Regions from separate parts of the Streptomyces sp. AHA2 genome, predicted to be linked through region 4. Evidence: riboswitches for the same ligand, from Rfam matches in the RefSeq annotation. Region 4 holds a riboswitch; each other region holds the start of a gene.
The links. Region 4 has a riboswitch for cyclic di-AMP ahead of Q5694_RS07345 (M23 family metallopeptidase). Riboswitches for the same ligand answer to the same signal wherever they lie in the genome.
Positions count from the first base shown of each region.

Region 1: another riboswitch for cyclic di-AMP. It lies ahead of Q5694_RS25330 (M23 family metallopeptidase); the one in region 4 lies ahead of Q5694_RS07345 (M23 family metallopeptidase).
Region 2: another riboswitch for cyclic di-AMP. It lies ahead of Q5694_RS27905 (transglycosylase SLT domain-containing protein); the one in region 4 lies ahead of Q5694_RS07345 (M23 family metallopeptidase).
Region 3: another riboswitch for cyclic di-AMP. It lies ahead of Q5694_RS11900 (C40 family peptidase); the one in region 4 lies ahead of Q5694_RS07345 (M23 family metallopeptidase).

Region 1 covers NZ_JAUQWJ010000014.1:63,813-69,442, reverse strand. Annotated here, with positions in the region: gene Q5694_RS25340 (M16 family metallopeptidase) at 1-67, shown strand, start outside; gene Q5694_RS25335 (M16 family metallopeptidase) at 64-1,452, shown strand; cyclic di-AMP (ydaO/yuaA leader) riboswitch at 1,643-1,807, shown strand; gene Q5694_RS25330 (M23 family metallopeptidase) at 1,821-2,609, shown strand; gene Q5694_RS25325 (GntR family transcriptional regulator) at 2,800-3,495, shown strand; gene Q5694_RS25320 (HPr family phosphocarrier protein) at 3,710-3,991, opposite strand; gene Q5694_RS25315 (bifunctional acetate--CoA ligase family protein/GNAT family N-acetyltransferase) at 4,173-5,630, shown strand, end outside.
Region 2 covers NZ_JAUQWJ010000018.1:114,989-120,618, forward strand. Annotated here, with positions in the region: gene Q5694_RS27890 (glycosyltransferase) at 1-1,050, opposite strand, end outside; gene Q5694_RS27895 (GNAT family N-acetyltransferase) at 1,071-2,189, opposite strand; gene Q5694_RS27900 (HAD family hydrolase) at 2,327-3,175, shown strand; gene Q5694_RS27905 (transglycosylase SLT domain-containing protein) at 3,139-3,927, opposite strand; cyclic di-AMP (ydaO/yuaA leader) riboswitch at 3,931-4,100, opposite strand; gene Q5694_RS27910 (polyprenyl synthetase family protein) at 4,609-5,619, shown strand.
Region 3 covers NZ_JAUQWJ010000004.1:313,983-319,612, forward strand. Annotated here, with positions in the region: gene pcrA (DNA helicase PcrA) at 1-1,858, opposite strand, end outside; cyclic di-AMP (ydaO/yuaA leader) riboswitch at 2,173-2,345, shown strand; gene Q5694_RS11900 (C40 family peptidase) at 2,354-3,523, shown strand; gene Q5694_RS11905 (hypothetical protein) at 3,601-4,542, shown strand; gene Q5694_RS11910 (hypothetical protein) at 4,520-4,873, opposite strand; gene Q5694_RS11915 (C40 family peptidase) at 5,295-5,630, shown strand, end outside.
Region 4 covers NZ_JAUQWJ010000003.1:19,750-25,379, forward strand. Annotated here, with positions in the region: gene Q5694_RS07335 (PrsW family intramembrane metalloprotease) at 1-966, shown strand, start outside; gene Q5694_RS07340 (aldo/keto reductase) at 989-1,942, opposite strand; gene Q5694_RS07345 (M23 family metallopeptidase) at 2,082-3,113, opposite strand; cyclic di-AMP (ydaO/yuaA leader) riboswitch at 3,126-3,281, opposite strand; tRNA gene Q5694_RS07350 (tRNA-Met) at 3,583-3,656, opposite strand; gene Q5694_RS07355 (dihydrofolate reductase family protein) at 3,762-4,892, opposite strand; gene Q5694_RS07360 (MarR family winged helix-turn-helix transcriptional regulator) at 5,076-5,591, shown strand.

The DNA of each region.
Region 1 (5,630 bases), on a different contig from region 4:
CGAGACCGACGATGCCGCCGGCGCCGCAGCCGCGGCCGGCGACGACAACGAGGAGGCGGCCAAGTGACCGAGCTCGCCACGATGGACTTCCACCCCCGGCCGCAGGCGGGCGAGGCCAAGCCGTGGGCCTTCCCGGCTCCGGAGCGCGGCACGCTCGGCAACGGGTTGACGGTCCTGCGCTGCCACCGTCCCGGCCAGCAGGTCGTCGCCGTGGAGGTGCTGCTGGACGCGCCCCTGGACGCCGAGCCGGCCGGCCTCGACGGCGTCGCCACGATCATGGCGCGGGCCTTCTCCGAGGGCACCGACAAGCACTCCGCCGAGGAGTTCGCCGCCGAGCTGGAGCGCGCCGGCGCCACCCTCGACGCGCACGCCGACCACCCCGGGGTCCGCATCAGCCTGGAGGTCCCGGCCTCCCGGCTCGAGAAGGGCCTCGGCCTGCTGGCCGACGCACTGAGGGCACCCGCGTTCGCGGACAGCGAGATCGAACGGCTGGTCCGCAACCGCCTCGACGAGATCCCGCACGAGCTGGCCAACCCCTCGCGCCGGGCCGCCAAGGAGCTGTCCCGGCAGCTGTTCCCGGCGGACTCGCGCATGTCCCGGCCCCGCCAGGGCACCGAGGAGACCGTCGCCGCGATCGACTCCGCCGCCGTGCGCGGCTTCTACGAGAAGCACGTCCGCCCCGCCACGGCCACCGCCGTCGTCGTCGGCGACCTGACCGGCATCGACCTCGACGCCCTGCTCGGTGACACGCTGGGCGCCTGGACCGGCTCGCGGGCCGAGCCGCGTCCGGTGCCGCCGGTCACCGCCGACGACACGGGCCGGGTCGTCATCGTCGACCGCCCGGGCGCCGTCCAGACGCAGCTGCTCATCGGCCGCACCGGCCCGGACCGGCACGACCGCGTGTGGCCCGCCCAGGTGCTCGGCACGTACTGCCTCGGCGGCACCCTGACGTCCCGTCTGGACCGGGTGCTGCGCGAGGAGAAGGGCTACACCTACGGGGTGCGGGCGTTCGCCCAGGTGCTGCGGTCCGCCCCGGACGGCACCGGTGCCTCGATGCTCGCCATCAGCGGCTCGGTGGACACGCCCAACACCGGCCCGGCCCTGCAGGACCTGTGGACGGTGCTGCGCACCCTGGCCGCCGAGGGGCTGACCGACGCGGAGCGGGACGTCGCCGTGCAGAACCTGGTCGGCGTCGCGCCGCTGAAGTACGAGACGGCTGCGGCCGTCGCCTCCACACTGGCCGACCAGGTCGAGCAGCACCTGCCCGACGACTACCAGGCCGCGCTGTACCGCCGGCTCGCCGCGACCGGCACCGTGGAGGCCACCGCCGCGGTCGTCAGCGCCTTCCCGGTGGACCGGCTGGTGACCGTCCTCGTCGGGGACGCGGCGCAGATCAAGGCGCCCGTCGAGGCCCTCGGCATCGGCGAGGTCTCGGTCGTCACCGCCGAGTAGCGGCACCCGCGCGGGAGCCCTGGTCGTCTTCCAAGGCACCAGGGCTCCCTTATGCCCGAATTGATACGGAGGTTGCCTGTCTGGCCTGTGGGATGCACTACAAAAGCCGGGATCCGTTTGGGAATTGAAAGTGACGCCGCTTAGCGTCGTCCGGGCTGTTCGTCAGGCAGTGCGCCGCACCCGCGGCACCGAACAGTCATCGCCGAGTCCCCGTACGGCGCGAGCCAGGGGAGCCGGGGACCCAACCGCAGTCCCTGGGGTGAATCGGACGCCCGCGCGAGCCGCGAGGGGGTCCGTAGGAGACCTTCCTGCTCCGAACCCGTCAGCTAACCCGGTAGGCGAGAAGGAAGGAAAGGACCAGCCACTTCATGGCGTTCACCCGCGCCACCGGCAAGCACCGTCGTCCCAGCCGCATCCAGCGCGGCACGGCCCGTGCGGCGGGCGTCGCGGCCCTCGCCACGACCGGCGTCATCGGCACCGTGGCCGCCCCGGCCGCCTTCGCCGCCGAGCCCGCCCCCGAGCAGACCGGTCTCACCCCCGTGGTCACCCTGGGCGACACCGTCGCCGAGCAGATCGACGCCCAGGCCGTCGCCCAGAAGCAGGCGGCCGAGGAGGCCGCCGCGAAGAAGAAGGCCGAGGAGGCCGCCCGCGAGCGGGCCGCCGAGGCGGCCGAGAAGGCCAAGGAAGCGGCCGAGAAGGCCCGCGAGGCCGAGGAGCGCGCCGCCCGCGAGGCCGAGCGCAAGCGCCTGAACACCTTCGTCTCCCCGATCTCCGGCTCGTACGTGTCCACCGGCTACCAGGCCGGCAGCAGCCTGTGGTCCTCCGGCAGCCACACCGGTGTCGACTTCCATGCCGCGACCGGCACCTCCGTCCACTCCGTCGGCGCGGGCACGGTCGTCGAGGCCGGCTGGGGCGGCGCCTACGGCAACCAGGTCGTGATCAAGATGAACGACGGCACGTACACCCAGTACGGGCACCTGTCGTCCATCGGCGTCTCGGTGGGCCAGCAGGTCACCCCCGGCCAGCAGATCGGCCTGTCCGGCGCGACCGGCAACGTCACCGGACCGCATCTGCACTTCGAGGCCCGCACGAGCCCCGAGTACGGCTCCGACATGGACCCCGTCGCCTACCTCCGCTCGCACGGCGTCAACCTCTGACGGCACCCGGCGATCGTGAAAAGCCCCGGCTCCGGCCGGGGCTTTTCACGTCCCGGACGGCCGGTCGTCCAAAAAGTTCTCCCGGATTTCCGTCCGCCGCCGGAAAGCGGGGCACATTGCAATAGAGTCACGAGCAATGCAGCCGCGGAGCACGCGTCGGCGTATTCGGGGAATCAGACGGAGGTCGGTCATGCGCATTCCCGCGCACTCGGTGTGCACGGCCATCCGGGACGACATCGTCGCCGGCGTCCACGCACGGGGGACCCGGCTCACCGAGGAACTGCTGGCGCGCCGCTACGGCGTCTCCCGCGTCCCCGTGCGGGAGGCCCTGCGCACCCTGGAGTCCGAAGGCTTCGTGGTGACGCGGCGGCACGCGGGCGCGTGGGTCGCCGAACCCGGTGAGCAGGAGGCCGCCGACCTGCTGCAGATGCGCGTGCTGCTGGAGCCGCTCGGCGCCGCCCGGGCCGCCCAGCGCCGCACCGAGGCCCACCTCAAAGTTCTGCGTGGCCTGGTCCGGCTGGGCCAGGAGCGGGCGCGCCGGGGCGGCGGCGAGGACCTGCGCTCGCTGGACGGCTGGTTCCACGAGACGCTGGCCCAGGCGTGCGGCAGCCCCGCCCTGACCTCGGTGCTCACCCAGCTCCGGCACAAAATCGCCTGGATGTACACGGTCGAGGCGCCGGCCGGCCCCGTCGAGTGCTGGAACGAGCACGGCGCGATCGTGGACGCCGTGGCGCGCGGCGACGGCGAGCGCGCGCGGGCGGCCACGGCCGCGCACGTCGAGCGTGCGACCGGCGCGCACCGGCTGCGGACCGGCTCCACCGGGGAACGCGCCGCCGAGGTGAGGAAGTCGCAACATTCCGTCAACACGGCGAGTCGGCGCAATTAACACGGGGGCCGTATACAAAGAGCAGGGAATTGCCGGAGGTCCGGAAGTATTCTTGTCCGCTGTCGCGTCCCCGTAAATGCCGCGTTCCTCTGCGCGTATATCCGTCAGGCGCCCCGGTTGCGTGTTCCGGCAATGCGAAGGGCCCGCCCGGTCGAATCCGGACGGGCCCCTTGTGCGCGCCCGAAAGGCGCTCTCACCTCAGACGGTTCTCACCTCAGACGGTCTCGGGCAGTTCCTCGAGGCCCTCGGAGACCAGCTTGGCCAGCCGGTCCAGGGCGGCGTCCGCCCCCTCGGCGTCGGAGGCGAGGACGATCTCCTCGCCGCCCTGGGCGCCCAGGCCCAGGACGGCCAGCATGGAGGCCGCGTTGACGGGGTTGCCGTCGGCCTTGGCGATCGTCACCGGGACGCCTGTGGCCGTGGCGGCTCGGACGAAGATGGAGGCGGGGCGGGCGTGGAGGCCCTCGGCCCAGCCGACGTTGACGCGGCGCTCAGCCATGTGTTGCTGCCCTTCGGTGTTCAGGGTTGTCTAGACCAGTTTCCCACACGTGAAGCCCACCGGGTGCGGTTCTGTCCCGCCACCGCCCCGGGGCGGAGGTCGGATCGCGGCCTCGATCCGACCGGTGCCCCCCACAGACTGCCCCGCGCCGCTGTCGGACGCGAGCCGTACTCTGGGGCCCATGCAGACCTCGTCGGACCGGCACGAGTACCCCGCCCACTGGGAGGCCGACGTGGTGCTGCGCGACGGTGGCACCGCGCGCATCCGGCCCATCACCGTCGATGACGCCGATCGCCTCGTCAGCTTCTACGAGCAGGTCTCCGACGAGTCGAAGTACTACCGCTTCTTCGCGCCGTACCCTCGCCTGTCCGCCAAGGACGTCCACCGCTTCACGCACCACGACTTCGTGGACCGGGTGGGACTCGCGGCCACGGTCGGCGGCGAGTTCATCGCCACCGTACGCTACGACCGGATCGGCGCCGACGGAACGCCCGCTTCCGCACCCGCCGACGAGGCCGAGGTGGCCTTCCTCGTCCAGGACGCCCACCAGGGCCGCGGGGTCGCCTCCGCCCTGCTGGAGCACATCGCAGCCGTCGCCCGGGAGCGCGGCATCCGCCGCTTCGCCGCCGAGGTGCTGCCCGCCAATACCAAGATGATCAAGGTGTTCACGGACGCCGGGTACACCCAGAAGCGCAGTTTCGAGGACGGCGTGGTCCGCCTGGAGTTCGGCCTCGAACCCACCGACCGCTCCCTGGCCGTGCAGTACGCGCGCGAGCACCGCGCCGAGGCCCGTTCCGTGCAGCGGCTGCTCGCACCCGGCTCGGTCGCCGTCATCGGCGCGGGGCGCACCCCGGGCGGCGTGGGCCGCAGCGTCCTGGGCAACATCCGCGACGCCGGCTTCACGGGCCGCCTGTACGCCGTGAACAAGGCCCTGCCCGAAGAGCAGAAGGAACTCGACGGGATACCGGCGCACCGTTCGGTGCGCGACATCGACGGCCCGGTCGACCTCGCGGTCGTCGCCGTGCCCGCCGAGCACGTCCCCGAGGTGGTCGCCGAGTGCGGTGAGCACGGCGTGCAGGGGCTCGTCGTGGTGTCCGCCGGCTACGCCGAGAGCGGCCTCGAGGGGCGTGAGCGCCAGCGCGCGCTCGTCCGGCAGGCCCGTACGTACGGCATGCGCATCATCGGGCCCAACGCCTTCGGCATCATCAACACCTCGCCCCGGGTGCGGCTCAACGCCTCCCTCGCCCCGGAGGTGCCGCGTCCGGGCCGCATCGGGCTGTTCGCCCAGTCCGGCGCCATCGGCGTCGCCCTGCTGTCCCGGCTGCACCGGCGCGGCGGCGGAGTCACGGGCGTCACGGGCGTGTCCACGTTCGTCTCCTCCGGCAACCGCGCCGACGTCTCCGGCAACGACGTCCTGCAGTACTGGTACGAGGACCCCGACACCGACGTCGTCCTCATGTACCTGGAGTCCATCGGCAACCCCCGCAAGTTCACCCGCCTCGCCCGGCGCACGGCCGCCGCGAAGCCGCTGGTCGTCGTCCAGGGCGCCCGGCACGGCGCAGCCCCCCAGGGCCACGCCGTGCGGGCGACGCGCCTGCCCCACGCGACCGTCTCGGCCCTGCTGCGTCAGGCCGGGGTG
Region 2 (5,630 bases), on a different contig from region 4:
GTTCACCAGCACCGCCGTGAGGTAGGCGGTGAGTCCGGCCCCGTAGCCGTAGGCCTGCGTCTCCAGGTCCCGCCAGGTCTCCCGGTGGTGGTGCCAGACCAGGGCGTACGGCGTGTAGTGCAGCCGGTGGCCCTGCGCCAGCACGCGGACGAAGCCGTACAGGTCGTCACCGCCCCGGGCGGCCGTCCCCGCACCGGTGGCCGGGTCGAAACCGCCCACCTCGCGCAGCACCCGCGTGCGGAACGCCATGTTGGCGCCGGAGCCGAACCGCCCCGCCGTGAACGGGAACAGCGGCTCGTCACCCGGGGGCCTCGCCGGGTCGTACGTCCTCGGGGTGAAGCCCTTGGCGAAGCCGCCGTGGCTCTCCAGCAGGACCTGGGCCGGGGTGGTGAGCCGCGCGGGCAGGATCAGCCCGGTGGTGCAGCCGAGCCGGGCGTCCGCGGTGAAGGGCGTGGTCAGCTCGGTCAGCCAGCGCGGGTCGGCGACCACGTCGTCGTCGGTGAAGGCCACCACCTCGCCGGTCACGGCGTCCAGCCCCGCGTTGTGCGCGGCTGCGAGCCCCGGAACGGGCTCGCAGACGTACCGCACGCGCTCGGCGTACCTCCGCTCGACCAGCTCGCGCGTCTCGTCGGTCACGGGCGCGTTGTCCACGACGACGATCTCGAAGCGCGGGTGGTCCTGCGCCAGCAGGGAGTCCAGCGCACGGGCCAGCTGCCCGGCCCGTTCCCGCGTGGCCACCACGACACTCGTGACCGGCGGCTCCCCGGACCGCCCGCTTCGCGTCCCGGGGCCCGGTGCGCACTCCGCCGCCGCCCGGGCCGCCAGCACGGCCTTCGGATCCGCGCCCTGCGGGACGTGCCCGAGCAGCGTGCCCACGGGCCGGCCGCGTCTGCGCACCAGCACGAAGACCTCCCCGGACGTGACCGGGGGACCGCCCGGACCCGGTACGAGCACCGCCTCCCCGCCGTCGAGGTCCAGTTCGGCGACCTGTACCGCCCCGATGGCCAGGAACCGCCGTATCTCCTCCCGCGCACGCGCCGTACGGGTCATGCGCCCTCCCCCCACTCGTGTCAGGTACGGCGCAGCCGGGCCGCGCCCTTCAGGGTCCGCGCCGCGAGTGCCGCGAGCCGCGGCCGGGCGCGGACGAAGCTGTGCGCGCGGCGTACCGGCTCGCGGCGCAGCCAGTGCAGTGCCGCGCCCGCCCCCGGCCGCAGCACCGCGCCCTCGTACACGGGCAGTTCGCCCGTCTTCAGTGCGTCCTTGTACTCGGCGGCCCCCCGACCGAGGTCGAGCGTGGCGATGCCCTGGGCCGCCGCCGCCTCGGCCATGCGCAGATGCAGCACCAGACCGGGCGAGAACTTCGCGAACTCCGGGTCGTAGGCCGGGAACCAGCAGGCCAGAACCGAGGCGGAGCGCAGTCCGAAGTGCGCGGCGACGGGCCGCCCATCCGCGTACAGCACGGACAGCGTGCCGCTGCACTGCGCGGCCCGGGTCCGGGCCAGCTGCCCGACGAGCCGGGTGATCCACTCCTGCGCGAACCGGTCCCGGCGGCCCGTCCTGCGGTACTGCGCCGACTTCCACCCCATGAGCGTGCGCAGCGCGGCCGGGTCGCGTTCGTCGAACACGAACCGCAGCCCGCCCGCCTGCCGGCCCAGCCGGCGCTCCTTGGCCAGGGTCGTCTTGAGGAACTTCGGCGACCGGCCGCGCAGCACCGACTCGTAGGTCTCGTAGCCCTTCTCCACGTCGACGACGAACGTGGCGTGCTGCTCGGCCGCGTGCCGGACGAACAGCCGCTGCCCCGCCTCCAGGTTGTCGAAGGCGAAGCTCGACAGTGAGCAGGCCCGCAGCAGTTCGCCCGCTTCCAGCGCGAGCCCCGGCCGCAGGATCGCGCCCTGGGCGTCGCAGACGCCGAGTCCGATGGCCCGGCCCTGCCCCAACGGGCCCCGCTCGTACGGCAGGAAGCCGACCGGCTCCGCCCCTTCGTGGACCACGGCGACGCGGGCCTGCGGCCTCACCCGGCCGACGGCCTCGGTGAACTCCGGTTCCATGAAGGGGTTACGCGGTGCCTGCGAGGCGGCGCGCAGTGCACGCCAGCGCTCCCTCTCCTTCTCGCCGAGCTCCCCGGGCCCGGCCACACGTATGCGTCCACTGCTCAACCCGACCCCCCGATCAAGTCCCCCTGGACACATGGAAGGTACCGCCCGGGACGGTTCTTCGGGTAGGTAGCGGAGCATGTTGCTGCCAACCGGTGCAGAGGCCTTCAACCGGGCAATCGGTGTCCGTAGCGCGATGAAACGATGGGGCGCGTTGTCCGTATTCTCTGATCATGGCCGCACCCCTCGCATATTCACTCATCGCCACCGACCTGGACGGGACGCTGCTGCGCGGCGACGACACCCTGTCCGACCGGTCTCTCGCCGTGCTCGCGCGGGTGGCGGACGCCGGTGCCCAGCACCTCGTGGTGACGGGCCGCCCGGCGCCGAGAGTGCGGCCCCTCCTGGACGACCTGCGCTGCACGGGGCTCGCGGTGTGCGGACAGGGCGCGCAGGTGTACGACGCCGGCGCGGACCGGCTGCTGTGGTCCATCACGCTGGACCGGGAACTCGCGGAGACCGCCCTCGGCAAGATCGAGGCCGAGGTGGGCCAGGTGTACGCGGCGGTCGACCAGGACGGCGTGGACGGCCTGACGCTGATCGAGCCGGGCTACCTCATGCCGCACCCGACCCTGCCCGCGGTCCGGGTGGAGCGGCGCGACGAGCTGTGGGGCGAGCCGATCAGCAAGGTGCTGCTGCGCCACCCCTACCTGTCGGACGACGAACTGGCGGTGACGGCCCGGTCGGTGGTCGGCTCACTGGCGACGGTGACGATGTCCGGGCCGGGCACGGTGGAACTGCAGCCGTGCGGGGTGACCAAGGCGACCGGCCTGGCGCTGGCGGCCGAGCACCTGGGGCTGCGGCCCGAGGACACCCTGGCTTTCGGTGACATGCCCAACGACGTCCCGATGTTCGACTGGGCCGCCCGCGGGGTGGCGATGGCCAACGCCCACCCCGAGCTGAAGGCGGTGGCCGACGAGGTCACGCTGTCGAACGAGGACGACGGCATCGCCGTCGTCCTCGAGCGACTGCTGGGCGGGTCGGCTCAGTACGGGCCGTTGACGTTGTCGATCGAGCCGTAGCGGTCGGCCGCGTAGTTGCAGGCCGCCGTGATGTTGGCGACCGGGTCGTACGGGTCGAAGGGGGTCCCCTCCACGTGGTACGCGGCGAAGGTCGGGTCGATGACCTGGAGCAGGCCCTTGGACGGGGTGCCCTTGGCCGCGTTCGAGTCCCAGTCGTTGATCGCCAGGGGGTTGCCGGACGACTCGCGCATGATGTTGCGGTGGATGCCGTCGTAGGTACCCGGGATCCCCTTCTGCGCCATGATGTCCAGCGCCTCGCGGATCCAGCCGTCCAGGTTGTCCGCGTAGGTCTTCGCGGAGGCCTGGGTGGCCTGGGCGACACCGCCGGCGGGCTTCGCGGCGGGCTCCGCGGCCGGCTCGGCCGGCGCCGACGACCGGGTCGCCTCCTTCTCGGGGGCGGTGGCCTCGGCGCCCTTCACCTTCAGCTTCAGACCCGGGTGGATCAGCTTCGGGTCGTCACCGACGACGGAGCGGTTGTCCTTGTACAGCTGCTTCCAGCCGCCCGAGACGTCGTGCTTGACGGCGATGCGGTAGAGCGTGTCGCCCTTGGTGACGGTGTACGTCAGCGACTTCGCGGGCTGGGCGGCCTGCGGCAGGACCTGCGCGGCGGACGCGCTCTGCGGCTCGGCGGCGCTCGCGTGGGCCGCGCCGAGGAGCGGCAGGGTCAGGGCCGCCCCGCCGGTGCCGGCTGCGACGACACCACGGGTGATCGGGTTCATTCGGGCGCGACGGTGCTTGCCTCGTCCGGGCATGGCGATGTTCCTCTCCGGCGCCTGCGAGGTGAGCTGTCGGGTTCGGGCCGGGAGGTGCCCGGCCGCGTACGGCACCGTGTGCCGTGCGCGGCTTCACCCCGAGCCGTTCCGCTGTGCGGACCGGCGACTTACCTGGGTCCCCCGCTCCTGCCCTGCGTGAGTGAGTCGGTTGATGGGTGTCCGGGCGGTGGCAGGATTCGGCGTCCGCCGGACAGGGCGGGAACGTATGCGAGAGCACATGTCGGGAACAAGCACGGGAGTCACATATGACGCTTGTTGACCTTGGTCGGCCGGTATGGGGCAGCTTGATCCTTTGCGTTAGCCAAGCCCCAACTCGCGCGCGGAGAAAGGCCGTACGAGCTGCCCGCCGGAAGCGGCCGTGAAAGGGTGGGCGTGACTCAACTCACTGATCACGACTTCCGGAGCAAATTCCGCAAACGGGAATTCGCTTACCTCTAAGGGCAAATCAGGCATAGGACGCTTCCTGCGGGTAAGGCGATAAATGTCTGCTCTTATGACCTGATCGAAAACATTGCGGTCGTGATCGGATACCACCCGGCCTGTAACCATGGGCGCTGGCGGTGATCGAAACGTGACCGGATACGCTGACTCGAGTGAGGGCAGCGACCTATCGACAATCCGCGTAAGCACCGGCAGACACCAGCAGACAGGAGACCCCTCGTGACCGACGTCGGGCCGTTCGGGCTGAGCGTGCGGGACCAGGCTCTGGAAGCCGATGTCCAGGCCGGACTGACGGCTGTCGAGGAAGGCTTGCTCGAGGCCACCAAGAGCGAGGTGCCCTTCATCACGGAGGCCGCCCAGCACCTGGTGCGCGCCGGTGGCAAGCGGTTCAGGCCGCTGCTCGTGATGCTCGCCGCCCAGTTCGGCGACCGGCACGCGCCGGGGATCGTGCCCTCGGCCGTCGTCGTGGAGCTGACCCACCTCGCCACGCTGTACCACGACGACGTGATGGACGAGGCCGCCGTGCGCCGCGGCGTCGCGAGCGCGAACACCCGCTGGGGCAACTCCGTCGCGGTCCTCACCGGCGACTTCCTCTTCGCCCGCGCCTCGCACATCCTGGCCGACCTCGGCCCGGAGGCCGTGCGGGTGCAGGCCGAGGCGTTCGAACGGCTGGTGACCGGGCAGATCCTGGAGACCGCCGGTCCGCAGGACGGCCGCGACCCCGTGGAGCACTACCTGGACGTGCTGGGCGGCAAGACCGGCTCGCTGGTGGCCGTCTCGTGCCGGTTCGGCGCGATGATGTCCGGCGCCGACGAGACGGTCGTGCACGTGCTGACCCAGTACGGCGAGCGGCTCGGCGTCGCCTTCCAACTCGCGGACGACGTCCTGGACATCGCCTCCGACTCGCACGAGTCCGGCAAGACCCCCGGCACCGACCTGCGCGAGGGCATCCCCACCCTGCCGGTGCTCCGGCTGCGCGAGCGGGCCGCCCGGCTCGGCCTCGCCGAGGACGTCGCCCTGTGCGAGCTGCTCGACTCCGACCTCACCGACGACGCCCGGCACGCCGAGGCCCTGCGGCGCCTGCGCGCCCACCCGGCGCTGGAGCAGGCCCGCCAGGACACCCTCCGCTACGCCCAGGACGCCCGCTCGGCGCTGGCACCGCTGCCCGACTGCGCCGCCAAGGCGGCGCTGCTGGAGCTGTGCGACGCCGTGGTGCACCGCGCCGGTTAGCCGCCGCCTCC
Region 3 (5,630 bases), on a different contig from region 4:
CCTGTTCGAGGAAGTCGGACAGCGTGCCGCCGGTCTCCGCGTCCTCGCCGCGCTCCTGCTCGAACTCCATGGCGACGGCGGCCAGTTCCTGGAGGTTCTCGATCCGGGTCTCGTCCTGCGGGTCGGTGGAGGCCTGCAGTTCGGCGAGGTACCCGGTGCGCTCCAGCACGGCCTCCAGGACGGTGGCCGGCCCGGCGCCGGACTCGACGATCGTGCGCAGGTCCTCCATCAGCGTGTTGAACCGCTTGACGGCGTTGGTGGAGCGCGCGGCCATGCCGTACGCCTCGTCGACGCGCTTGAGCGCCTGCGGGAAGCTGATCTTCTCGCGCTGGGCGAGGGCGTCGATCATCGCCTCGGCGCGGTCGCCGATGCCCCGCTTGGGGACGTTGAGGATCCGGCGCAGCGGCACCGAGTCCTCGGGGTTGGACAGCACGCGCAGGTAGGCCAGGACGTCCCGGACCTCCTTGCGCTCGTAGAAGCGGACGCCGCCGACGACCTTGTAGGGCAGGCCGACGCGGATGAAGACCTCTTCGAAGACACGGGACTGGGCGTTGGTGCGGTAGAACACCGCGACGTCGCCCGCCTTGGCCTCGCCGGCGTCGGTGAGGCGGTCTATCTCGTCGGCGACGAACTGGGCCTCGTCGTGCTCGGTGTCGGCGACGTAGCCGGTGATGCGCGCGCCGGTGCCCGCGTTGGTCCACAGGTTCTTGGGACGGCGGGACTCGTTGCGCTCGATGACGGCGTTGGCCGCCGACAGGATCGTCTGCGTGGAGCGGTAGTTCTGCTCGAGCAGGATCGTCGTGGCGTCCGGGTAGTCCTCCTCGAACTGGAGGATGTTGCGGATGGTCGCGCCGCGGAAGGCGTAGATCGACTGGTCGGCGTCGCCCACCACGCACAGCTCGGCCGGCGGGACCTCGGCCTCGGGCGGTACGTCGACGGGGTGCTCGGAGGTGCCCACCAGCTCGCGGACCAGGGCGTACTGCGCGTGGTTGGTGTCCTGGTACTCGTCGACCAGGACGTGCCGGAAGCGGCGTCGGTAGTGCTCGGCGACGTCCGGGAAGGCGCGCAGCAGGTTGACCGTCGTCATGATCAGGTCGTCGAAGTCCAGGGCGTTCGCCTCGCGCAGCCGCGACTGGTACAGGGCGTAGGCCTGGGCGAGGGTCTTCTCGAAGCCGTCGGTGGCCTGGGCGGCGAAGTCCTCCTCGTCGATCAGCTCGTTCTTCAGGTTGCTGATCTTGGCGCTGAAGGACTTCGGCGGGAAGCGCTTGGGGTCGAGGTCGAGGTCGCGGCAGACCAGGGCCATCAGGCGCTTGGAGTCGGCGGCGTCGTAGATCGAGAAGGAGGAGGTGAAGCCGAGCTTCTTGCTCTCGCGCCGGAGGATGCGCACGCACGCGCTGTGGAAGGTCATGACCCACATGGCGTTGGCGCGCGGGCCGACGAGCTGCTCGACGCGCTCCTTCATCTCGCCCGCGGCCTTGTTGGTGAACGTGATCGCGAGGATCTGGCCCGGGTGCACGTTCCGCTCGGCGAGCAGGTGGGCGATGCGGTGGGTGAGCACGCGGGTCTTGCCGGATCCGGCACCGGCGACGATGAGCAGCGGGGAGCCGGAGTGGACGACGGCGGCGCGCTGGTTGTCGTTGAGCCCTTCCAGCAGCGCGGCGGAGTCGATCACCGGGCGGGGGGCGCCGTCCCGGTAGTGGGTGTCCCGGTCCGGCGGCACGTCGAACTTCCCGCCGAACAGATCGTCCGGAAGCGGCTCCGGAGCGTGGTCGTCCTCGGGCGGCGGCGGGGGCTCGTCCGCGGGGCCCCGCTGGGCCTGGAGGTCCGCCAGGAAGCTGTCGTCAAAGAGGCTGCTCATCGCTCTCCGAGTCTAGGGCGCCCCACTGACAGCCCGCCGCCACCACCGGGAACATCACACCGGGCACCGGCAGGAGGGCCGGGCGGCTGGCGCATTGTCACCGTGGAGCACGACATGATCACGGTCCGCTATGTCCGCAACAATCCAGGACAACTCACGACCAAACCGCCGTGATCGTTCACGCAGGGCAACGCTTCCCGGAAAGGTCACGAAAATGTATCGGGCATATCACCCATCAACCTTCACAGGGACCACACGAGTTGGCTACCGTGCGATCAGGCCGCACGACCCTCACCGGCGAACGACGCCGGGCCGCGCGGCCTCCGCCGAGTCCGGTGTGCCGCAGCGGCGGCCGGAGCCGGGGACCCAACCGAGAACCCCGGGGTGAATCGGCCCGCCTCCGCATCCGGAGAGGCCGTAGGGCAACCCTTCCGAACCACCCGCCCGAACCCGACAGCTAACCCGGTAGGCGGACGATGGAAGGAGTCGCCTCCCTTGGCGTCGCACCGCAAGTCGCGTCCTACGGGTTCGCGCGTGGCAGGCATACGGACCCCCGCCCTGGCAACGGCGGCCCTCACCTCCGTGGCCCTGCTGTCCCAGTCGGCCGAAGCCGCCCCCGAGGCCGACGACAGGCCCAGCCTCGAAGAAGTCGAGAAGAAGGTCGACGACCTGTACCGCCAGGCCGAGTCGGCGACCGACAAGTACAACGCGGCCAAGGAAAGGACCGCGAAGCAGCGCAAGCGCGTCGACACCCTCCTCGACGACGCCGCGCAGCGCGCCCAGAAGCTCAACGAGGCGCGCGACAAGCTCGGTTCCTACGCCTCCGCGCAGTACCGCACGGGGGCCGCCGCCCCGGAGACGGCGACGTTCCTGCTCGCGGACACCCCGCAGGACTACTTCGACCAGACCCAGCTGATGGACCGGATGACCGGCCGCCAGAAGGAAGCGGTCGACGACTTCGTCACGCGGCAGTCCGAGACGGTGACGAAGCGCCGGGAGGCGACCGAGAGCCTCGAGAGGCTCACCGACGCCCAGGGCGACCTGAAGGCGGCCAAGGCGACCGTCCAGCGCAAGCTGGCCGACGCCCGCGCGCTGATGTCGAGGCTGACCGCCGAGGAGAAGGCGCGGCTCGCGGCGATCGAGAAGGAGAAGCGGGAGGAGGCCGCCCGCCGCGCCGCCGAGCTGGCCCGGCAGCAGGCCGCGCAGCAGCAGGCACCGCGCGAGGAGGCCCCGCGGCAGGAGAGCGGCTCGCCGGCGGCGGGTTCCGGCTCGTCCTCCTCGACGCCCTCCGCGGACTCCTCGTACGCCACCAAGGGGGACAAGGCCCTGGCTTTCGCGCGCGCCCAGGTCGGCAAGCCGTACGTCTGGGGCGCCGTCGGCCCCGGCTCCTACGACTGCTCCGGCCTCACCCAGGCCGCCTGGAAGGCCGCCGGCGTCACCCTGCCGCGCACCACCTACGACCAGGTCGGCGCCGGCACCACCGTCCCGGTGTCGCAGGCGCAGCCGGGCGATCTTGTCTTCTTCTACGACGACGTCACGCACGTCGGGCTGTACGTCGGCAACGGCATGATGATCCACGCGCCGAAGCCGGGCGCGTACGTGCGCGAGGAGTCGGTCTACTACGACGGCGAGTCGGCCGTCCACAGCGTGGTGCGGCCCGCCTGAGCGGACGGGGGGGCGTTTTCGGGGGCACGCGCGCGTGCCCCTCACCGCCCGCGCGCGCCGCTCTCTAGCATCGGCGTATGTCCGGTCCCTCCCCGTTTGCCACCTGGTGGGCGACGTACGCGCTGGCGACCGGCACCGTGTCGGTCGGTCTCGACTCCGCGGGTCACGCGGTCCTCTCCCGTGCCGTCCTCGCCCTGGCCTGCGGAGCCTGGCTGCTGTCGGTGGTGAGCCTGCTGCAGCGGGCGCGCGGCGCCTGGCGGGCGGAGGTGCCCGCCGTGTTCACCACCGCGGCGGCGGCCGCCGTCCTCGGCACCGGCTTCTCGGCCGCGGGCCTGCACCCCGTGGCCTGGGCGCTGCTGGCTCTGTCCGCGCTGCTCTGGGCGGTGCTGCTGGCCGTGGAGGTCGGGGGGCGGCGCGGGACGGTGTTCCTGCGGTGTGTGGCCACCCAGTGCCTCGCCGTGCTGGCCGCCGCCCTGGCCGCGGCCGAGTCGCTGGCCTGGCCGGCCCACGCGGCCCTGGTGCTGCTGTGGCTGGGGCTCGCGCTGTACGGCTTCGCCCTGTTCCGCTTCCAGCCCCGGCAGGTGGAGGAGGGGCGCGGGGACCACTGGTTCGCCGAGGGCGCGCTCGCGGTCTCGGCGCTGGCCGGGGCGCAGCTGCTGTCCGCCGACAGCTCCCGCCTCTATCTGTGGAACGAGGACGACGGCGACGCCCTGCGCAACACCGCCGTCACCCTGCTCGTGCTGGCCGCCGTCTGCTGTGTCGCGCTGCTGGTCGCCGAGCTGTTCTGGCCGCGGCACCACTACGACGCGCGGCGCTGGGCCACCGTGTTCTGCGGGGCCGTGACGGCGGCGGCCACGCTGGAGGTCGCCGCGGCGCTCGACGTGGACTGGCTGGCCGGTGCGGGTCGGGCGCTGCTGTGGGCGGCGGTGGCCGCCTGGCTCGCCTGCACCGCCTGGGCCGCCGCCGCGGCCCGGGCCTCGGCCCGGTCCTCCCGGGTCAGGTCCAGAGCACGGCGATGAAGACGTTGGCCGTGGTGAGCAGTCCGACCAGGCCGAACAGGCCCTTGTCCACCCTGTCCTCGTCGCGCTTGACGTAGACCAGGCCGAGGATCACGATCAGCAGCGCCAGCTTCACGCCGATCTTGACGTTGTTCACGGACTGGTCGTCGGCCTGGTTGAGGCCGACCAGGACGATGCCGGTGACCAGCATGGTCAGGGCGCCGTGCAGCATCGCGGGCGTGAAGCGGGCCGTACCCTCGCCCATCGCCTTCATCTGGGTGAGGAAGCCGCCCAGGAGCGAGGCGATGCCGACGATGTGCAGGCCGACGAAGAGGTGGATGAGTACGTCCATGAGGCCGGAGCCTAACCAGGCCCCCGACGGCCGTCCGACACCGGCCCGGTGATGCATATATGCGCCCCATAGCACTCGATCACCGCCGTCGGCCCGTGATCCGGCCCTTCGGTCATCACGCTGAGTGAAGCGAAGGGTGCCGAGGCGGGATCCTGGTCGCATACGGTCACCACCGGTCCTCCGGGGACAGTTCCGCACACCCGCCACGGGGGCCGCACGCGCACCTCTACCGTCCTTCAGCAGGTGACCGGCTCCCCACCGCCGCCCGGGCCAGGGGCGGCAGTCGGACACCACCGCCGAGAAAGTCCCGCGGCGGCCCGTCTCCCCTGTGCGGGCCGCCGCGGGACGCGTAGGCCGCCCGTCCGCTCCCCCCGGCGGCCGCAGACCCCGCCGGCGGTCGAGGAAAGGACGTGGCCCCCAGGTGGCAGCGCACCGCAAGCCCCGACAACGCCCCATGGCCGGCGGCACGGCCCGCACGGCCGCCACGATCGCCCTCGCCTCCGCGGCGACGGCGACGGGCCTCGACGGGACCGGGCACGCCGAACCGCAGCTCACCCCCGGCCAGGTCCGGGCCGAAGTGGCCGAGCTCTACCGGCAGGCGGAGGCCGCCACCGAGAAGTACAACGGCGCCAAGGAGGAGGCCGACGAGGCGCGGCAGCGGCTGAAGGGCCTGCAGGACCGGGCGGCACGTTCGCAGGGACGGCTCGACGAGGCCCGGCAGGCGCTCGGTTCGGCCGCCGCCGCGCAGTACCGCTCC
Region 4 (5,630 bases):
ACCGCGGACCCCTCCGGCGCGGACACGCTCGGCGCGACGGTGATAGCGCCGGTGGTCGAGGAGTCCGCCAAGGCGGCGGCCGTCCTGCTGGTCTTCCTGTTCCGGCGGCGCGAGTTCACCGGGATCATCGACGGTGTCGTCATCGCCGGCGTGACGGCGACCGGCTTCGCCTTCACCGAGAACATCCTCTATCTGGGCACCGCCTTCGGCACGGACCAGATGACCGGCGGCACGGGCATCGCGTCCGTCACGGCGGCCACGTTCTTCGTCCGCATCGTCATGTCGCCGTTCGCCCACCCGCTGTTCACCGTCCTCACGGGCATCGGCTTCGGCCTCGCCGCGCTCCGCGGGGACCGCGGCCGGGTCCGCCGGGTGGCGTTCCCGCTCGCCGGGCTGCTGCTGGCGATGGGCATGCACGCGATGTGGAACGGCTCCTCGTCGTTCGGCGAGTACGGCTTCTTCGCCGTGTACGCGGCGTTCATGGTGCCGAGCTTCGGTCTGCTGACGTGGCTGGTGATATGGACCCGGCAGCGGGAGCTGCGGACCGTGCGGGAGGAGCTGCCCGCGTACGCGGTGGCCGGCTGGCTCGACCCGGCGGAGCCGTACGCGCTGGGTTCGATGCGGGCCCGGCGCATCGCCCGCGCCCGCGCCCGGCGCCACGCGGGCGGGGGCGCGGCCCGGGAGGTGGCCCGGTACGAGGCGTACGCGACGTCCCTCGCGTTCCTCAGGCACCGGGCCCGCCGCGGCAGGGCCGGCGCCGGCTTCACGGTGCGCGAGCGGGAGCTGCTCGGCGAGCTGTGGCGGCGCCGGGAGGTGGCCCGCCCGGCCCTGGTCCACGCGGCCCGGGTCACGTCCCCGCCGCCCCCGGTGATGGTCCCGCCGTGGCCGGTGCACGGGGTGCACGGCGCGTACGGCCAGGTCCACCAGCCGGCTCCGTACCCGGCGTACAACCCCTACCGCTCCTGAACCGCCGCTCCGGCTGCTCCGGTCAGGCCGATGCCTCGTCGAGCCGGGCGGTCTCCGCCTCCGTCAGGGTCAGTTCCCCCACCGCCACCAGCGCCGGCAGCTGCTCCACCGTCCGTGCGGAGGCGATCGGCGCGACCACGGTCGGGCGGGAGGCGAGCCAGGCCAGGGCCACCGTCGCCACCGGCACCCCGCGCGCCGCGGCGATCTCGTCCAGCGCGCCGAGCACCCGGCGTCCGCGCCCGGTCTCCAGGTGCCTGGCCGCGCCCTGGGCCCGCGCGCTCTCGACGGTCGTGCCGGGCCGGTACTTGCCCGTGAGGAAGCCGGCCGCGAGCGCGTAGTACGGCACGGCCGCCAGGCCGCTGCGCTCGGCGAGGTCCTGCAGCTCGCCCTCGTAGGTGTCGCGGGAGACCAGGTTGTAGTGGGGCTGGAGGGCCACGTACCGGGCCAGTCCCTCGCGGTCGGAGAAGTCCAGGGACTCCCGCAGCCGCTCGGCGGAGATGTTGGAGGCGGCGATGTGCCGCACCTTGCCGGCCCTCACGAGCTCGTCGAGGGCGCCGATGATCTCCTCGACGGGCACCTCGGGCCGGTCGTAGTGGGTGTAGTACAGGTCGATGTGGTCGGTGCGCAGCCGCCGCAGGGACGCGTCGGCGGCGGCCTTGATGTTGGCGGCGGACAGCCCCCGGAAGTCGGGGTGCTGGCTCACCTTGGTGGCGACGACGACCTCGGAGCGGTTGCCGCGTGCCTGGAGCCACTTGCCGAGGATGGTCTCGGACTCGCCGCCCCGGTTGCCCTCCGCCCACGCCGAGTAGACGTCGGCGGTGTCGACGAAGTTGCCGCCGGCCGCGGTGTAGGCGTCGAGGACGGCGAAGGACCGGTCCTCGTCGGCGGTCCAGCCGAAGACGTTGCCGCCGAGGGCGAGCGGGAAGACCTCGAGGTCGGACGAGCCGAGCTTGCGCGAAGACGTCGTAGCAGTCATGCCCTGCGTCAACGACCGTGCGGAACAGCCCATTCCGGCGTAGGCGCAAAGTCCGGGCAAACCGGCGCCGGACGTACCGGCAGCCCTGACGTCGGGGGGTCGTCGTCAGGGCTGCCGGTGCTTCGCGGGCTCGGTGGGCCTACGGGTTCAGTCCCTTGCCCCGCAGCCACGCCATGGGGTCGATGCCGCCGGCGGAACCGGCGGAGTGGACCTCGAGGTGGAGGTGGGCGCCGGTGACGTTGCCGGTGGCGCCGACGCGGCCGATGACGTCGCCGGTGCTGACCTTCTGGCCGACGCTGACGCCGATGGACGACTGGTGCGCGTACCAGATCTCGGTGCCGTCATCGAGGGTGAGGACGGTCTTGTAGCCGTAGGAGCCGTTCCAGCCCGCCTCGGTGATGGTGCCGCTGTGGACCGCCTTGATCGGCGTACCGGTGGGAGCGGCGAAGTCGAGGCCGGTGTGGTAACCGGAGGACCAGTAGGCGCCGGCCTGGCCGAAGGAGGAGGTGATGGTGTACGAGGAGGTCGGCAGCGTGTACTGCTTGGCGAGGGCGGCGAGGCGCTCGGCCTCGGCCTTCTTCTCGGCCGCCTCCTCCGCCTTCCTCTTCTCCTCGGCGGCCTTGGCCTTGGCTTCCTTCTCGGCCTGGGCGACGGCCTCCTGGGCCGCCTTCTGGGCGGCGGCCGCGGCGTCCTCGGCGGCCTTGGTCTCGATCTGGTCCTGCTGGTGCTCGACCTGGGCCATGATCCGGGCGCGCAGGGCCTCACCGGCGCCGTCGGCGCCCTGCTCGGCCTCGGCGGTCGTGGCGCCCAGGCTGCTGAGCGGGGTGGCGGAACCTTCGGGGGTGTCGTCGTCCGAGAGGAGGGAACCCACCGAGGGAAGGTCCGGGACGGAGATCGACACCGGCGGCTTGCCGGTCTGGGCACTGGCCATGCCGCCCGCGCCGACGGCGGCTATGACACCGACGCCGAGGACGGTGGAACTGCGGGCGAGCCCTCCGCCGCGCTGCTTGGAGACGCGGTGCCGGCCACGGACGGGGCGGATGGTCTCCGCGGTGGGGTTCCACTCCTGGAACGGGCCCTCGTCGGTGCGCTGAGGGCCGAAGCCGAAGGTCTCGGGGTCGCGCTGGTCCGCCGCGAACGGGGCCGTGGGGGCAGGCCGGTTGGACGCCACGTGGGCGTGCTCCTTTCCTTCCTTCTCGCCTACCGGGTTAGCTGACGGGTTCGGAGCAGGAAGGTCTCCTACGCGCGTATACCTGCCGTGCTGCCACGGCGGCATCCGCCCGATTCACCCCAAGTGGTGGTTCCCCGGTTCCCTTTCGGGATTCGGCGCGTGCGCACGGAGCCGCCTTCTGTGACGGCTGGGACGACCGCGCTGCGTTATCGAACGTTAATGGATGGCGCGGTGCGTATTCCAGCGCTTCCGCTTGATCATTAACCTTTTTCGCGCGGACCAACCTGCCACGACCGGGGTGAATCGGGCGAGTTGACCGTCTCCTCGGCGGCGCAGGAGACTTGACGGTGTGTCAGTTGTTATGCACAGCGGGGCGGTTCAATCACCGTGCGTGACGGCCGGTCGGGGATCGTGGGGGGAATGCACCGAGGGCCGGAACCCTTGTCGGATTCCGGCCCTCGGCCTTCAGTAGCGGGGACAGGATTTGAACCTGCGACCTCTGGGTTATGAGCCCAGCGAGCTACCGAGCTGCTCCACCCCGCGTCGTTGTGTTCACCAGTGTACGCCATCCGCGGGACCCCCCGCGCACACCCCGGCCCGCGCCGCCGGAACCGCGCCCGGGCACCGCCCCGGGCGCGGGCACCGCGGTCAGCGCAGCAGGTGCCGGTTCGGGGCCTTGGCCCGCTCCTCGTACTCGGGCAGGACGACGACCTGTGCTCCCCCGGCGGCCAGGACACCGCCCCCGTCCGCCCCGGCCACGAAGGTGTCCGGCTCGCGCCAGGCCGTGACGACCCGCCGCACGCCCGCGTCCAGGATCAGCCGGGCACAGGGCGCCGGACGGGAGGCGCGGCGGGCGCAGGGTTCGAGGCTGCTGTAGACGGTCGCTCCGGCCAGCCTCGGGTCGGCCGGGTCGAGCTTGGCCAGGGCCGCCTCCTCGGCGTGCACGACCGGGTCGCCGCCCTCGCGGGAGTGGCCGCGGGCCAGTTCGGCGCCGTCGGCCGCGACCACGACCGCCCCGACGCTGAACGCCGTGTCCGCGGGTGGGCACCGCTGCGCCAGTTCGCAGGCGACGGCCAGCCAGTGGCGGTCGGCGGCGACCGGGAGCGGTCCGGTTCCGGGGGCGGTCGGTTCGTAGCGCATGAGGACGACGTCCTCGATCCGGCGGGTCTCCAGCAGCCGCAGGCGGCCGGACGGGTAACCGCCGGGCCCGAAGAGGCGGGGTGCGGCGGGGTCGCCCACGAAGAGCGGGGCGAGGACCAGCTGGATCTCGTCGGCGAGCCCCTGGGTGAGCAGCTGGGTGTGGATCAGGCCGCCGCCCTCGACCATCAGCCGCCGCACACCCCGTACGTCGTGCAGGTGGGTGAGGAGCCGGCGCCAGTCGAGCTCGGCGCCCAGCGGGACGACGTCGGCGGCCAGGCCGAGGGCCCGGGCCCGCTCGGCGCCCTCGCCGGTGGTGTACAGGATCTTCTCGCCGCCGGTGTGCCAGAAGGCGGCGTCCGGGTCCAGGTCACCGGTGCCGCTGACGGTGACCTTGAGGGGGTACGCCGGCCGGCCGGCGGCGGTGCGGGCGGCACGGCGCTCCGGGGAGTTCACCAGCAGGCGCGGGTTGTCGGCCCGGATCGTGCCCGCGCCGACCAGGATCGCGTCGGCCGACGCACGCACCTCGTCGACCCGGTCGAAGTCGGCCGGGCTCGACAGGAGCAGGCGTTCGGGTCCGGTGTCGTCCAGGTAGCCGTCGAGGGAGACGGCGGCGGACAGCAGGACGTACGGGTGAGGCATCGACGCTCCGCGACTGGTCGGGGGGGTGGGGAGGGGGACGGGACGTGCGGACGGTGGGCGGGGCGGACCCGGCGGACCCGCCGGGCGGGATCCGGCGGGCGGGATCCGGCGGGCGGGATCCGACGGGCCGGCGGCGAGTTCGGCGGGCTTGGTTCAAGTTTGAAACAAACCTACACTGGCGGCATGACGACCCGCTGGCTCACCCCCGAGGAGCAGCGCGCCTGGCGCGCCTACATCGCCGCCTCGCTGCTCCTGGAGGACGCGATCGACCGGCAGCTCCAGCAGGACGCCGGCATGCCGCACCTGTACTACTCCATCCTCTCGGTGCTGTCCGAGTCCGCGGAACGCCGGCTGCGCATGACCGATCTCGCCGAACGGCTGAAGATCACCCGCAGCCGGCTCACGTACGCGGTCGCGCGCCTGGAGAAGGACGGCATGCTGCGGCGCGAGGCCTGCGCGGACGACAAGCGGGGCAGCATCGCGGCGCTGACCGACGAGGGCCACGCCGTGCTGGAGCGGTCGGCGCCCGGACACGTCGAGACGGTGCGCAGCCTCTTGTTCGACCGGCTGAGCGAGGAGCAGGTCGGGCAGCTGGAGGAGATCTCGACAGCGATCGCCCGCGGCCTGCAGGAGGACGGCGCGCGGCCGGCGTCGGACGACGTGCCGTGGCGGCGGAGGTCGTCGTCGGCCTGCTCGTGAGGCACGTCACACACGCTCGGGGCCCGATTGCTTCAAATT